One region of the Brevibacillus sp. NPDC003359 genome, then DNA from elsewhere that is predicted to be linked to it. Evidence: riboswitches for the same ligand, from Rfam matches in the RefSeq annotation. Region 1 holds a riboswitch; the other holds the start of a gene.
The links. A riboswitch is a leader RNA that binds a small molecule or an ion and turns the genes downstream of it on or off. The one in region 1 is predicted to bind S-adenosylmethionine.

Region 1 (6,167 bases):
AGTGCTTGCTCCAGATCAGAGATGATATCGTCGATCGATTCTGTGCCAACTGAGAGGCGAATAAGTCCTGGGGTCACTCCGGCTGCTACCTGTTCTTCTTCCGTCATCTGCTGATGTGTTGTGCTAGCTGGATGAATGATGAGTGACTTGGAGTCTCCGACATTTGCGAGATGGGAGAACAGCTTCACTGACTCGATCAATGTTTTTCCTGCCTCAATGCCCCCGCGAATTCCAAAGGTCAGGATTGCGCCAGCACCTTTTGGCAAATATTTTTGTGCCGATTCATACTGGGAGTCTGCCTCCAGTCCCGGATAATTCACCCACTCTACGGCAGAGTGATTGGCGAGGAACTGGGCTACTGCCAAGGCGTTCTGGCTATGCCGCTCGATGCGCAGATGCAAGGTTTCCAAGCCTTGGAGGAACAAGAAGGAGTTGATCGGGGCGACAGCCGCTCCGATATCGCGCTGGAGCTGGACGCGCGCCTTGATAATATAGGCAAGCGGACCGACTGCTTCTGTATAGACGACGCCATGGTAGCTTGGGTCTGGTGTAGTCAGGCCTGGGAATTTTCCGTTGTTCCAGTCGAATTTTCCAGAGTCTACGATGATACCGCCAATTGCCGTTCCGTGACCGCCGATGAATTTGGTAGTGGAGTGCACGACAATATCGGCTCCGTGCTCAAAAGGACGGCACAAAATCGGAGTCGCGAAGGTGTTGTCCACGATTAAAGGCACGCCATTTTCGTGGGCAATAGTGGCGATCGCCTCGATATCCGCGACATCAATACGTGGATTGCCGATCGTCTCGCAAAACACGGCTTTTGTCTTTTCGTTGATATAGGCGCGGAAATTTTCCGGATTGGATTGATCAGCAAAATGAACCTTGATACCGAGGCGGGGAAGAGTGTGGGCGAACAGGTTGTAGGTACCGCCGTAGAGGCTGCTGGAAGCGACAATCTCGTCTCCTGCATGCGCAATATTTAAGATGGCGAACGTAATGGCAGCTTGCCCGGATGCGGTCGCTAATGCGCCAACGCCACCTTCGAGCAGGGCAACACGCTTTTCAAACACATCCTGCGTCGGATTCATGATGCGTGTATAGATGTTCCCAAACTCTTTTAAGCCAAACAGATTCGCTGCATGCTCCGTATCACGGAAAACGTAGGAGGTCGTCTGATAGATCGGAACAGCACGTGAGCCTGTTACAGGGTCAACCTCCTGCCCACCGTGTACGGCAAGTGTTTCTGGCTTCCATTGTTGTTGATCGGACATGTTCATCTCTCCTTTTTCTATGGGAAATCGGAAAATAAAAAACGGAGCGTTCTCCTGAGAAGAAGAAGGCTCCGATCATGCACGGGCTTGTGTTCATCTCTCAGAATCACTGGATTCTGCAGGAATTAGCACCATGCAGCTAGTCTGCTGGTTGCCGGGTTTCGTAGGGCCTGTCCCTCCACCGCTCTCGATGAGAAAAGTTGTTGTCGTAATTGTATGAAAATATCCCCTTGCTGTCAATGTGCAATAGATAGTTATCAGGGAGGTTTTTATGTATATGTGTATAAAAGCTATTCACTCATGCCATTAATTTGTAACGGTTTTGTCTCAAGCTGTTCACATCCCGTGGGGCTACTGCCGCAGCGAAATAGGCGATAATGGTAGAAAATAGGGAGCAAGGTCTCATGGATGAAGCCAGATGCTCTTCGCGTTAGAAAAGTAAAAAAACGTGTGATATCATGGAGGTGGTTACAACTGATCTGATCGTACATATAGGAGGATAAATAGCGATGAGCCATGGAGTAAAGGAAATGACACCACAAGAGCTGTTGGAAAAGCTGGAAGCCAAAGAGGAACTGCAAGTCATTGATGTACGTGAAGTCGATGAGTGGAATGCAGGTCACATTAAAGAGGCACAGCTGATCCCACTCGGCTTTTTGCCGCACCGTATCGATGAGCTGGATAAGGACATTCCGATTGTGATGGTTTGCCGTAGTGGTGCCAGAAGCCATAATGCTACAGCATATTTGAGTGCGCAAGGGTATGACGTGGCGAATATGGTTGGCGGTATGCTCGCATGGCAAGGTGAAGTGGAACGGTAGGAAGTTATAGAAACAGTGTGAATGCCTCCAGCGTGTAATCAGGAGGCATCTCGCATGGGACAAGCAGGGAGGATACAACCCGTGAGTGAAGGAACACAATTGCAGCAGGAATCTGCAATGAAGAAACATTGGTTTCCTGTGTTAGCTGGTATTATCATTTTGGCTATCGTCGGAGTATTTGGTTATAAATACATGACACAAGAGAAGATCGAGGTGTTGAAGCCCATCGCGGACTTCACCTTAGACAATAGTGACGGAACACCCTATACGTTTAATGCAAGTGCTGGCAAGGTACGACTGGTGGAGTTTATGTTTACCAAGTGCCCGGATATTTGTCCGGCGACCACGTACAACATGGCCAAGCTGCAAGATCAATTGAAGGAAAAGGGATTGTTCGGAGACAAAGTAGAGTTTATTTCCATTTCCTTTGACCCTGATAACGATACGCCGGAAGTCTTGCAGGAGTACGCAGCCAAATTCAAGGCAGATCAGAGTGGCTGGAAGTTCCTGCGCGGGGACGCTCAGGCTGTAGAGAAAGTGACGAAGGATTTTGGTCTGATGGTCATTAAGCAGCCAGATGGTTCTTATGCCCATACGGCTCGCATGTTCCTGGTGGATGGAGATGGAAACATGCGCCGCGCGTACGGGATGGCAGCTGACATGGACATGGAAGTCATGATGAAAGAGATGGAGCAGCTCGCTGACTAGCGGGTATCTTCATAGGAGATGTTTACGACTTCTTCTGTCTGATTTACGAATTCAATATGAACGAGTAACGCCCACCTGCGATTGCCTTCTTGAAGCAAGAGCTTAAACGTCTCTTCCGACGTGGTGGGCGTTTTTTGTTTTCGTCCGACGTGCAGGTAGTCCACAATTTGAGCGCTTGGATACCGTTTCATCGTTTCTTGCATCGCGAGCCTGCCCCATTTTGCATAGGAAGGCTGAGCATAAGTGGGGAGCGTCTGAAACAGGAGCAGTAAAAATACAGTGGAGAAAAGGGGTATCATGTTTCGAAAGCGAAATAGGCGACGAGTGGCTTGCACCTGCTTATCCCTCTCCTTTTCGAAATGGTTTGCCATGTATTTTGAAAACTTTTCGGAATATCATTCGTAGAAAATAATGACAATGAAGTGTCGGGAGGTATTCGATGCATTACTTGCTCATTCCCTTATTTGGTGTTCCCGTTCTGTTGGGCGTTCTGGCGGTGATTTTTCAAAGGCCTCCGTTCTGGAAAAAATGGGGACTCACGATTGCTTCAGCTGTATTGATTTACGGAGGCTGCTTCGCTGCGAATGTACATTGGCAAATGAAGTATGGCATCCCGGTGTTACCCACGGAGGCTGACTTGGAGGTATTTTTATACTTTTGTATCCTGTTGGTGTTTGTTTGTATCCTCATGTATATTGGCTTTTTGATCACGATGAGAAAACAGTTTTGGAAGATGAATCTCGTTTTTCTATGCACAGCCGTTGGTTTGTTTAGCTTTTTTGCTGCTGCTTTTTTAGGCATGGGGCCCTTTTTGAAGAAAGCAGAGTACGTCACAGTCGTGCAAAAAGCAAAAGACCGGTGGAAATCGGCGAAGATGGACAATGAGAAGCCCATTGATCTCGCCATCGTATACAGCAGACAAGACTGTACCAAAAATTGTGCCGGGTATCCGTATACAAGTCTGATTCTGGTACGGAATCAATCGGATAAACCGTTGGAGATCGATTTGAAGCTACGATTGCAAAACAAAAGCGGCTCCGTATTAAAAGAAATCGAGGCAGTACCACTAAAGCTCTCTTCAGGAGAAATTACGGAGGTATGGACAGGCGATTCCTATGCGAAGCACGACTTTTGGGCGAGAGCAAGTGTCGTTACCGATGAACGAGTTACCGATTTGGAGTATCAGTATGCGATTATTGACCGAAGATGAATGTGTGGAATAGTCAAGACTAGGTGAAACGAACGTCATACGTTGTGATATAATAAGAATGGCATGCTTGGTTCGGGTTCCCATAATCATGCACGACGATGTTAGGAGGAAAGAGTTTGAGCGACGTTAAGATTTTCGCGATGGGCGGCCTCGGCGAGATCGGAAAAAATATGTACTGCGTCGAGTATGAGGACGAAATCATCATTATTGACTGCGGGGTAAAATTCCCCGAAAATGAAATGTTTGGTATTGATTTGGTTATCCCGGATATTTCTTATCTGAAGGACAACCAGCATAAGATAAAAGCACTTTTGTTGACGCACGGACATGAGGATCACATCGGAGCGATTCCTTATATTTTACGGCAAATCAAGGTGCCGATTTACGGTGGTCGTCTGACCCTGGGCTTGGTCAAGGCGAAGCTGGAAGAGCACCGTTTGCAAAATGAAGTGAAGCTGATTCCAATTTCGGAAGATACGGAAATTCCTTTTGCCAAGCTGAAGGCGACATTCTTCCGTACGAACCACAGTATTCCTGATTCCTTCGGGGTTGTACTCCATACACCAGAAGGAATGGTCATTCACACGGGTGACTTCAAGTTTGACATGACACCGGTAGGACAGACGACCGAGTACGGGAAAATTGCACGCCTAGGTGCGAGCGGTGACGTTTTAGCGCTCTTGTCTGACAGTACGAACAGTGAGCGTTACGGCTTTACTATGTCGGAGAGAACGGTAGGGGAAGGGATTCTCGATGTAGTACGCAAAGCGCGTGGACGCATCATCCTGGCTACCTTTGCTTCCAACGTGCATCGCCTGCAACAAGTGGTAGACGCTGCCGAGCAATGCAATCGCAAAGTGGCGGTTATTGGTCGCAGTATGGAAAAGGTTTTCTTGATTGGACAAGAGCTGGGCTACATCCAAATGCCAGAGGGCATGTTGATTGATATTAAGCACATCGACAACTACGCGGACAACCAAGTGCTGATTATTTGCACGGGTAGTCAAGGTGAGCCGATGGCAGCGTTGACCCGGATTGCTTCCGGATCGCACCGTACTGTTTCCATTTATCCAGAAGATACGGTTATCATTTCCGCATCCCCGATTCCTGGGAACACGATCAACGTCAGTCGCACGATAGACAAGCTGTACCGTGCAGGTGCCAACGTGGTATTGAGTCATGCGTTTGACATCCACGCATCTGGACATGGCAGCAGTGAAGAATTGAAGCTCATGCTCAACTTCATTCGTCCGAAATATTTCATCCCGATTCATGGGGAATACCGGATGCTCAAGACTCACTCGAAGCTGGCCCAACAGGTTGGGATCGAGGAGAGCAACATCTTTATTATGGACAACGGCGAAGTACTGAACTGCAACCGCGAAAAAGCGTGGCTCAGCAAAGTACAAGCAGGGATTGTCCTCATTGATGGCAGTGGTATCGGCGACGTGGGCAATATCGTCCTGCGCGATCGTAAGCATTTGGCTGAGGATGGCTTGATGGTCGTGGTTGTCAGCCTCGATATGAAGAACTTCAAAATTTTAACGGGTCCAGATATCGTGAGCCGGGGCTTCGTTTACGTACGCGGTTCGGAATCCTTGATTCAGGAAGCGACACAGCTGGTTCGTGGGCGTCTTCAGGAAGCATTGGATAAGAAAATCAAGGAATGGTCTGAGCTGAAGTCGCAGATTAATGAAGTGATCAAGCCGTTCATTTACGAAAAAACAGGCCGAAATCCGATGATCCTTACCATTTTGATGGAAGTGTAACTGGTCACCACTTCTGCTTTCTCGGGTAGGCGCAGTCGGGTTATAATAATAAGTAAGTTGAACACGTGATAAAAGGAGAGGTTGCCCAATGATGTCTTATGAAGCATATATGAGCCAAGTAATTCAACCAATGCGCGATGAGTTGACTCGCAATGGTTTTCAAGAGCTCCGCACTGCTGAAGAAGTAGAACAAGCACTGCCAAACGCAAAAGGCTTGTCACTTGTCGTAGTAAACTCCGTTTGTGGCTGCGCGGCAGGACTCGCTCGCCCAGCAGTTGTACATTCCTTGAATCACGCTAACAAGCCTGACAACATCTTTACTGTATTCGCAGGTCAAGACAAGGAAGCGACTGCAAAAGCACGCGAGTATTTCGAAGGCTATGCACCG
Region 2 (6,167 bases), on a different contig from region 1:
CCGCATCCAAGCATTATTATCAGCCGTTGTGGACATTAGTCGGAGGTGGTGCCGCGAAAAAGGAGGAATCCGAGCGTGACCTCTCCTCTCTGATCCCCGCAGGCGTCGACTGGATTTGCGATGCGGTCACTATGTTTCAACCGGAACAGCATACGCTCAGTACGGAGCAGGGAACCATCTTTTCCTATGACTATCTCGTTGTTGCTGCTGGTCTGCAAATAGATTGGGATGGGGTAAAGGGCCTGAAGGATGCCGTTGGCAAGAACGGCGTTTGCAGCAACTACGCATATCACACGGTAGATAGTACATGGGAAGCCATCCGGAGTTTTCAAGGCGGCACTGCCATTTTTACACACCCGAATACACCCGTAAAGTGTGGCGGAGCTCCTCAGAAAATCATGTATCTGGCCGATGAGTATTTCCGCAAGCTACAGGTTCGCAACCAGTCAGAGATCATTTTTGCATCGGCAAAGGGCAGTATTTTTGACGTTCCCACGTATGCAAATACCCTCAATGACGTCATTCGTCGCAAAAACATCGAAACCAGATACAAGCAAAACCTCATAGAAGTGCGGGCGGATACCAAAGAAGCCGTATTCGAGAATCTGGACACCAACGAGCAGGAAGTATGGAAGTATGACTTGCTTCATGTGACCCCTCCCATGAAAGCACCCGATTTCGTTAAAAACAGTGCATTGGCAGACGCAGGAGGTTGGGTCGATGTCGATCCATATACGCTTGCGCACAAAAGATTCCCTACTATTTTTGGCATTGGCGATTGCGCGAATCTTCCTACTTCCAAAACCGGAGCTGCTATTCGCAAACAGGCGCCAGTCGTCGAGAAAAACCTGCTCGCGCTGATTAACGGTCATCCATTGGAGGCAAAGTACGACGGCTATACATCCTGCCCGCTCGTAACGGGGTACAACAAACTGGTACTGGCCGAATTTGATTACAACCAGATGCCGTGTGAAACATTTCCTTTTGACCAGTCTGAAGAGAGATTCAGTATGTACCTGATGAAAAGAGAACTGCTTCCCATTCTTTATTGGAATGGCATGTTAAAAGGTTTGATGTAAGGCGGCGTTGAAAGAGAGGAGGAGAGCAACATTTTGAAGGACAGAAAGGAACAGAGCAGCTCTGACATGTTTTGGGAAGATTTGTCTGATCCAGAAGTTCAGGAAGCAATCTCTATTTTGATCCGAAAGCTCCCGAAAATAAAAGATACCGTTCTGGCTGCTGAAGAGGGACTAGAAGTAGCGACATCGATCTTGCGTGATCAGGAATCACTTCGGTATCTGTTTGAGCGGGTGGATGGTCAACTGTCCCGTTTCTCAGTGGAAAAAGAATCGATAGACGCCTTGTTCACTTTGCTTGAGAAGTTGCCAAAGCTCGTTAAGTATGTCAGCGTTCTCGAACAAGCTGCTGATTTTCTGGAGAGTCTCGGAAACGATAAGCAATCACAGCAATACGTGCTTTCTGGTATGAAAGCGTATATCGCTCCCGTGTCCTCCCAAGTGGAGCACGGGGTGGCTGTCTTCCGGGAAGCAAAGGTAAGAGCCGAAGGTAAAAGCGAACCAGTTTCCGTATTTCGTCTTTTCAAGCTCATGAAGGATCCCACCGTCCAAAAAACCCTTCGCTTTACCCAATCGCTGCTCGAAGTACTCGAGGAAAAATCAAAGAAATAAGATACGTGTAAAAGGAGGATTGCATCATGTTATTGCGTTACTTTTATGATGAAAAGCTGGCACATGCATCTTATCTGGTCGGCTGCCAAAAAACCGGTGAGGCCATTGTGATTGATCCCAGCCGGAATCTGGCTCCGTATTTTCAAGTTGCCAAGGCAGAAGGCGTTTCCATTGTAGCTGCCACCGAAACGCACATTCACGCTGATTTTGTATCGGGTGCACGCGAACTGGGCGCAGTTCATCAAGCGAAGCTGTTTTTATCCAATGAGGGCGATGAAGATTGGAAATATCAATATTTGGAGGGTTTGAACCATCAGCTTGTCCACGATGGGGATCGCTTTTTTATCGGAAACTTGCTATTTGAAGTCATGCATACCCCTGGCCATACACCCGAAAGTATCTCCTTCCTTTTGACAGACCTCGGTGGTCATGCAGATCGGCCCATCGGGATCTTCACGGGAGATTTCGTCTTTGTCGGCGATGTCGGCAGACCGGACTTGCTCGAAAAAGCGGCGGGAATAATGGGAACATCCGATTCAGGTGCAAGAGCCATGTTCCAGTCTCTCCAAAAATTCAAGCAATTGCCGGATTATATGCAGGTATGGCCAGCTCATGGCGCAGGAAGTGCTTGCGGGAAAGCATTGGGGGCCGTACCGTCTTCTACCGTCGGTTATGAAAAGCTCTTTAACTGGGCAATGTCACACACCAATGAAGAGGAATTCGTCAATGCACTTCTGGATGGACAACCAGAGCCGCCAAAGTATTTTGCAGTGATGAAACGCGTGAATAAAGAAGGCCCTGCGTTGCTCAAGGAACTCCCTGTAGTCCAAGAGTTCAACTCGTTTGAATCGATAAAGGAATGGCTGGAAAACGGACAGATTCTCGATACGCGTCCGTTCCAGCAATTTGCGAAGGGACATTTGGATGGAACATTCCACATTCCTTTTAACAAGTCATTTGCCAACTGGGCGGGATGGACTGTCGATTACAATCGACCGGTTCATGTCATGGCTACCCCAGATGAGCTGAACGAGATTTTGCTGACCTTACATTCCGTTGGGATTGATCATGTCACGGGCTTTATCGACAGCGGCAAGCTAATGGAAAGGGAAGCGTCTTCGCTCGAGACAATCGAAGAGGTTACACCGTTGGAGATTGCAGAGAGGGTGGAAAAGGGAGAGGTTCACGTAGTAGATGTACGTAATCTCGCTGAGTGGAACGAAGGGCATATTCGGGATGCACAGCACATCATGCTCGGTATGCTCGCAATGCGGCTGGATGAGATTCCTCATGATAAGCCGCTTCTCGTACAGTGCCGTTCCGGTGCCCGATCTGCCATTGGAGCAAGCATTCTGAAGGCAAATGGATTCAAGGATGTAATGAATTTGAGCGGCGGAATCTTGAAATGGCAAAAGGACGGCTTGGCACTCGCAGAACGAGAATAAAACGAAGTGAGGCATTGCAAAGGGTGAGCGTATGACTATCGACCTTATGATCACACTGTTTGTTATCGGTTTCACGGGATCGTTTATCTCCGGTCTCGTCGGAATCGGGGGCTCCATCATCAAGTATCCGATGCTCCTGTACATTCCGCCCGCCCTTGGATTCGTTGCTTACACAGCTCACGAAGTATCCGGAATAAGTGCAGTCCAAGTATTTTTTGCCACTCTTGCTGCTGTTTGGGCTCTGCGCAAAGATAAGCTCATTCATTACCAGCTCGTTCTGTACATGGGAAGTGCCATTATTGTCGGGAGCTTGCTTGGAGGATATGGTGGAAAATATCTTTCGGCAGAAGCCATTAATATCGTTTACGCCATTCTGGCCACCATTGCTGTAACCATAATGTTCCTGCCAAAAAAGCGGATTGACGAACAAGAACAGTCCGAGGTTACCTTTCATAAACCAACAGCCGTTTTATCCGCTTTGATTGTCGGAGTCTCTTCCGGAATTGTCGGGGCAGCTGGGGCTTTTATTTTGGTTCCCATCATGCTGGTGATCCTCAAGATTCCGACAAGAGTAACGATTGCTTCTTCTCTTGCCATCACCTTTCTTTCTTCCATCGGTTCGACTGTAGGGAAATGGATGGCGGGGGACATATTGCTGTGGCCATCCGTGATCATGGTTATCGCTAGCATCATGGCAGCGCCCATCGGTACGAAGGTCAGCAAACGGTTGAACACCCGGATTCTCCAAACCATTCTTGCTTTGTTGATCCTGGGCACTACAATTAAGATTTGGGCCGACATCTTCCTATTCATACGGATGTGAAGATTTAATTTTTCCATCAATCAAAGATAAAGAAAAATCAATTGTCATGGAACGGCGTTGACATATCCGAGTAAAATGATAAGATAAAAAAGAATTTTACGATGCAATTAAATTTCATAGAACATTCTTATCAAGAGTGGTGGAGGGACTGGCCCGATGAAACCCGGCAACCTTGGTCTAATTGACCTTACGGTGCCAATTCCTGCAGATGTATTCTGCGAGATAAGAAGGTGGGAACTGCGAAATCGCCCCTCTTCTTTTCGGAGAGGGGCTTTTTATATTTATAATCCGTAGTATTCATATCTTTTTACTTTGTATTATGCAAGGAGGAAATAACATGATTCATTATGCGGTCAAGCGTGGCTTTCTCATGATCGTTACGCTGTGGATTATTGTCACGGTGACGTTTGTGACCATGCACCTGATTCCGGGTGACCCGTTCGCGTCTGACGCGAAAATGCTTCCGGAAGAAGTCGTGAAGAACATGCGGGCGGAGTACAACTTGGATCAGCCAATCACGGTACAGTACCTGCTCTATCTGAAAGGATTGTTGCAATTTGACCTAGGGCCATCTATCCAGTCCAAGACGAGGGACGTGAATACGCTCATTGCGGAGGGTTTTCCCGCTTCGGCTGTTCTGGGACTCCAGTCGTTTATTGTGGCGCTGGCAGGTGGAATCACACTGGGAATCGTAGCGGCACTCTATCACAACCGGACATTGGATTTCTTGTCTATGTTTGCAGCCATCATCGGGATCTCCGTCCCCAGTTTTATTCTGGCACCACTGCTGATCAAGTACATGGCGGTCAAATGGGAGTTATTGCCCGTCGCTGCGTGGGGGAGCTGGGAGCACTCGATTCTTCCAACGCTTGCGCTCGCCATCGGTCCGCTTGCCATTATCGCCCGCTTCGTACGAGCCAGCATGCTTGAGGTTTGGCAGCAGGAATACATAAGCACGGCGGAGGCGAAAGGGCTTGGCACCTTTTCCATCGTCGTCAGACACGGGATGCGCAATGCCATGTTGCCGGTGCTTACCTTTGTCGGCCCGCTGTTTGCCAACCTGCTGACTGGGACCTTTGTAGTGGAAAAGATTTTCGCCATTCCCGGGCTCGGCAAATACTTCGTGGAAAGCATTTTTAACCGCGATTATCCCGTGATTTTGGGAATGACAGTGTTTTACAGCTTTGTACTCATTTTTACTTTGTACATCATCGACCTGCTGTATCGGGTGATTGACCCACGCATCAGATTGACGAGTGGAGGGAAATAGCATGATGGCCAATCAAGCAACACAACTGGATTCCCTGTTTCGACCGGTCGACCGAAACCGACTTTCCGAGGAAAATCGGGAACGTCCCAGTCTTGGGTATTGGCAGGAGGTATTGCAGCGGATAAGCCGCAATAAGCTGGCGATGCTCGGGTTCTTCCTGCTCATGGCAGTGGTGACCCTGTCGCTCATCGGGCCGATGCTTGTTCCCCACAGCCCGCATGAACAGTCGTTGACAAAGGGAAATCTGCCGCTGTCGGGCGAGCATTGGTTTGGAACGGATGACCTGGGCCGGGACATGTGGGCACGTACCTGGATGGGAGGCCGCATCTCTTTGTTTATTGGTGTGGCGGCAGCAGCCATCGACCTAGTGATCGGTGTTTGCATCGGCGGAATATCCGGTTACATGGCAGGAAGGAACAAGCTAGGCGACCGTGTGGACAACATCCTGATGCGTTTGGCTGAAATACTCTACAGCATTCCGTATCTGCTGGTGGTCATTCTGCTGATGGTGGTTCTTGAGCCTGGACTCACAACGATTATTATTGCCCTTTCGCTGACCGGCTGGGTCGGCATGGCCCGCCTGGTCAGAGGACAAATCATGCAGATCAAGCGGCAGGAATTTGTGCTAGCCGCAGAAAAGCTGGGAACCTCCCATGCCAAAATCATCATCAAGCATCTGCTTCCGAATACGCTCGGCGTCATCATCGTCAACCTGACCTTTACGATTCCGCACGCGATTTTCGCCGAATCATTTCTCAGCTTTCTTGGGTTGGGTGTGCAAGCACCCACCGCCAGCTGGGGAACGATGGCCAACGACGCGCTGGCAGTTATGCTTAGCGGGCAGTGGTGGCGGCTGTTTTTTCCGGGATTCATGATTTCGCTTACCATGTTCGCGTGCAACGCGCTCGGGGACGGTTTGCAGGACGCACTGGACCCGCGGA

Region 2: linked by a shared signal. The riboswitch ahead of ACFYU8_RS03505 (ABC transporter permease) and the one ahead of ACFYU8_RS22595 (homocysteine synthase) in region 1 are both predicted to bind S-adenosylmethionine.

The regions. Positions count from the first base shown of each region.
Region 1 covers NZ_JBIAOR010000011.1:117,250-123,416, forward strand. The annotation lists gene ACFYU8_RS22595 (homocysteine synthase) at 1-1,271, opposite strand, end outside; SAM riboswitch class I at 1,362-1,468, opposite strand; gene ACFYU8_RS22600 (rhodanese-like domain-containing protein) at 1,781-2,092, shown strand; gene ACFYU8_RS22605 (SCO family protein) at 2,174-2,800, shown strand; gene ACFYU8_RS22610 (YqzG/YhdC family protein) at 2,797-3,135, opposite strand; gene ACFYU8_RS22615 (hypothetical protein) at 3,240-4,010, shown strand; gene rnjA (ribonuclease J1) at 4,109-5,779, shown strand; gene ACFYU8_RS22625 (BrxA/BrxB family bacilliredoxin) at 5,868-6,167, shown strand, end outside.
Region 2 covers NZ_JBIAOR010000001.1:771,217-777,383, forward strand. The annotation lists gene ACFYU8_RS03485 (FAD/NAD(P)-binding oxidoreductase) at 1-1,079, shown strand, start outside; gene ACFYU8_RS03490 (helical membrane plugin domain-containing protein) at 1,113-1,688, shown strand; gene ACFYU8_RS03495 (rhodanese-like domain-containing protein) at 1,715-3,133, shown strand; gene ACFYU8_RS03500 (sulfite exporter TauE/SafE family protein) at 3,165-3,956, shown strand; SAM riboswitch class I at 4,081-4,185, shown strand; gene ACFYU8_RS03505 (ABC transporter permease) at 4,294-5,226, shown strand; gene ACFYU8_RS03510 (ABC transporter permease) at 5,231-6,167, shown strand, end outside.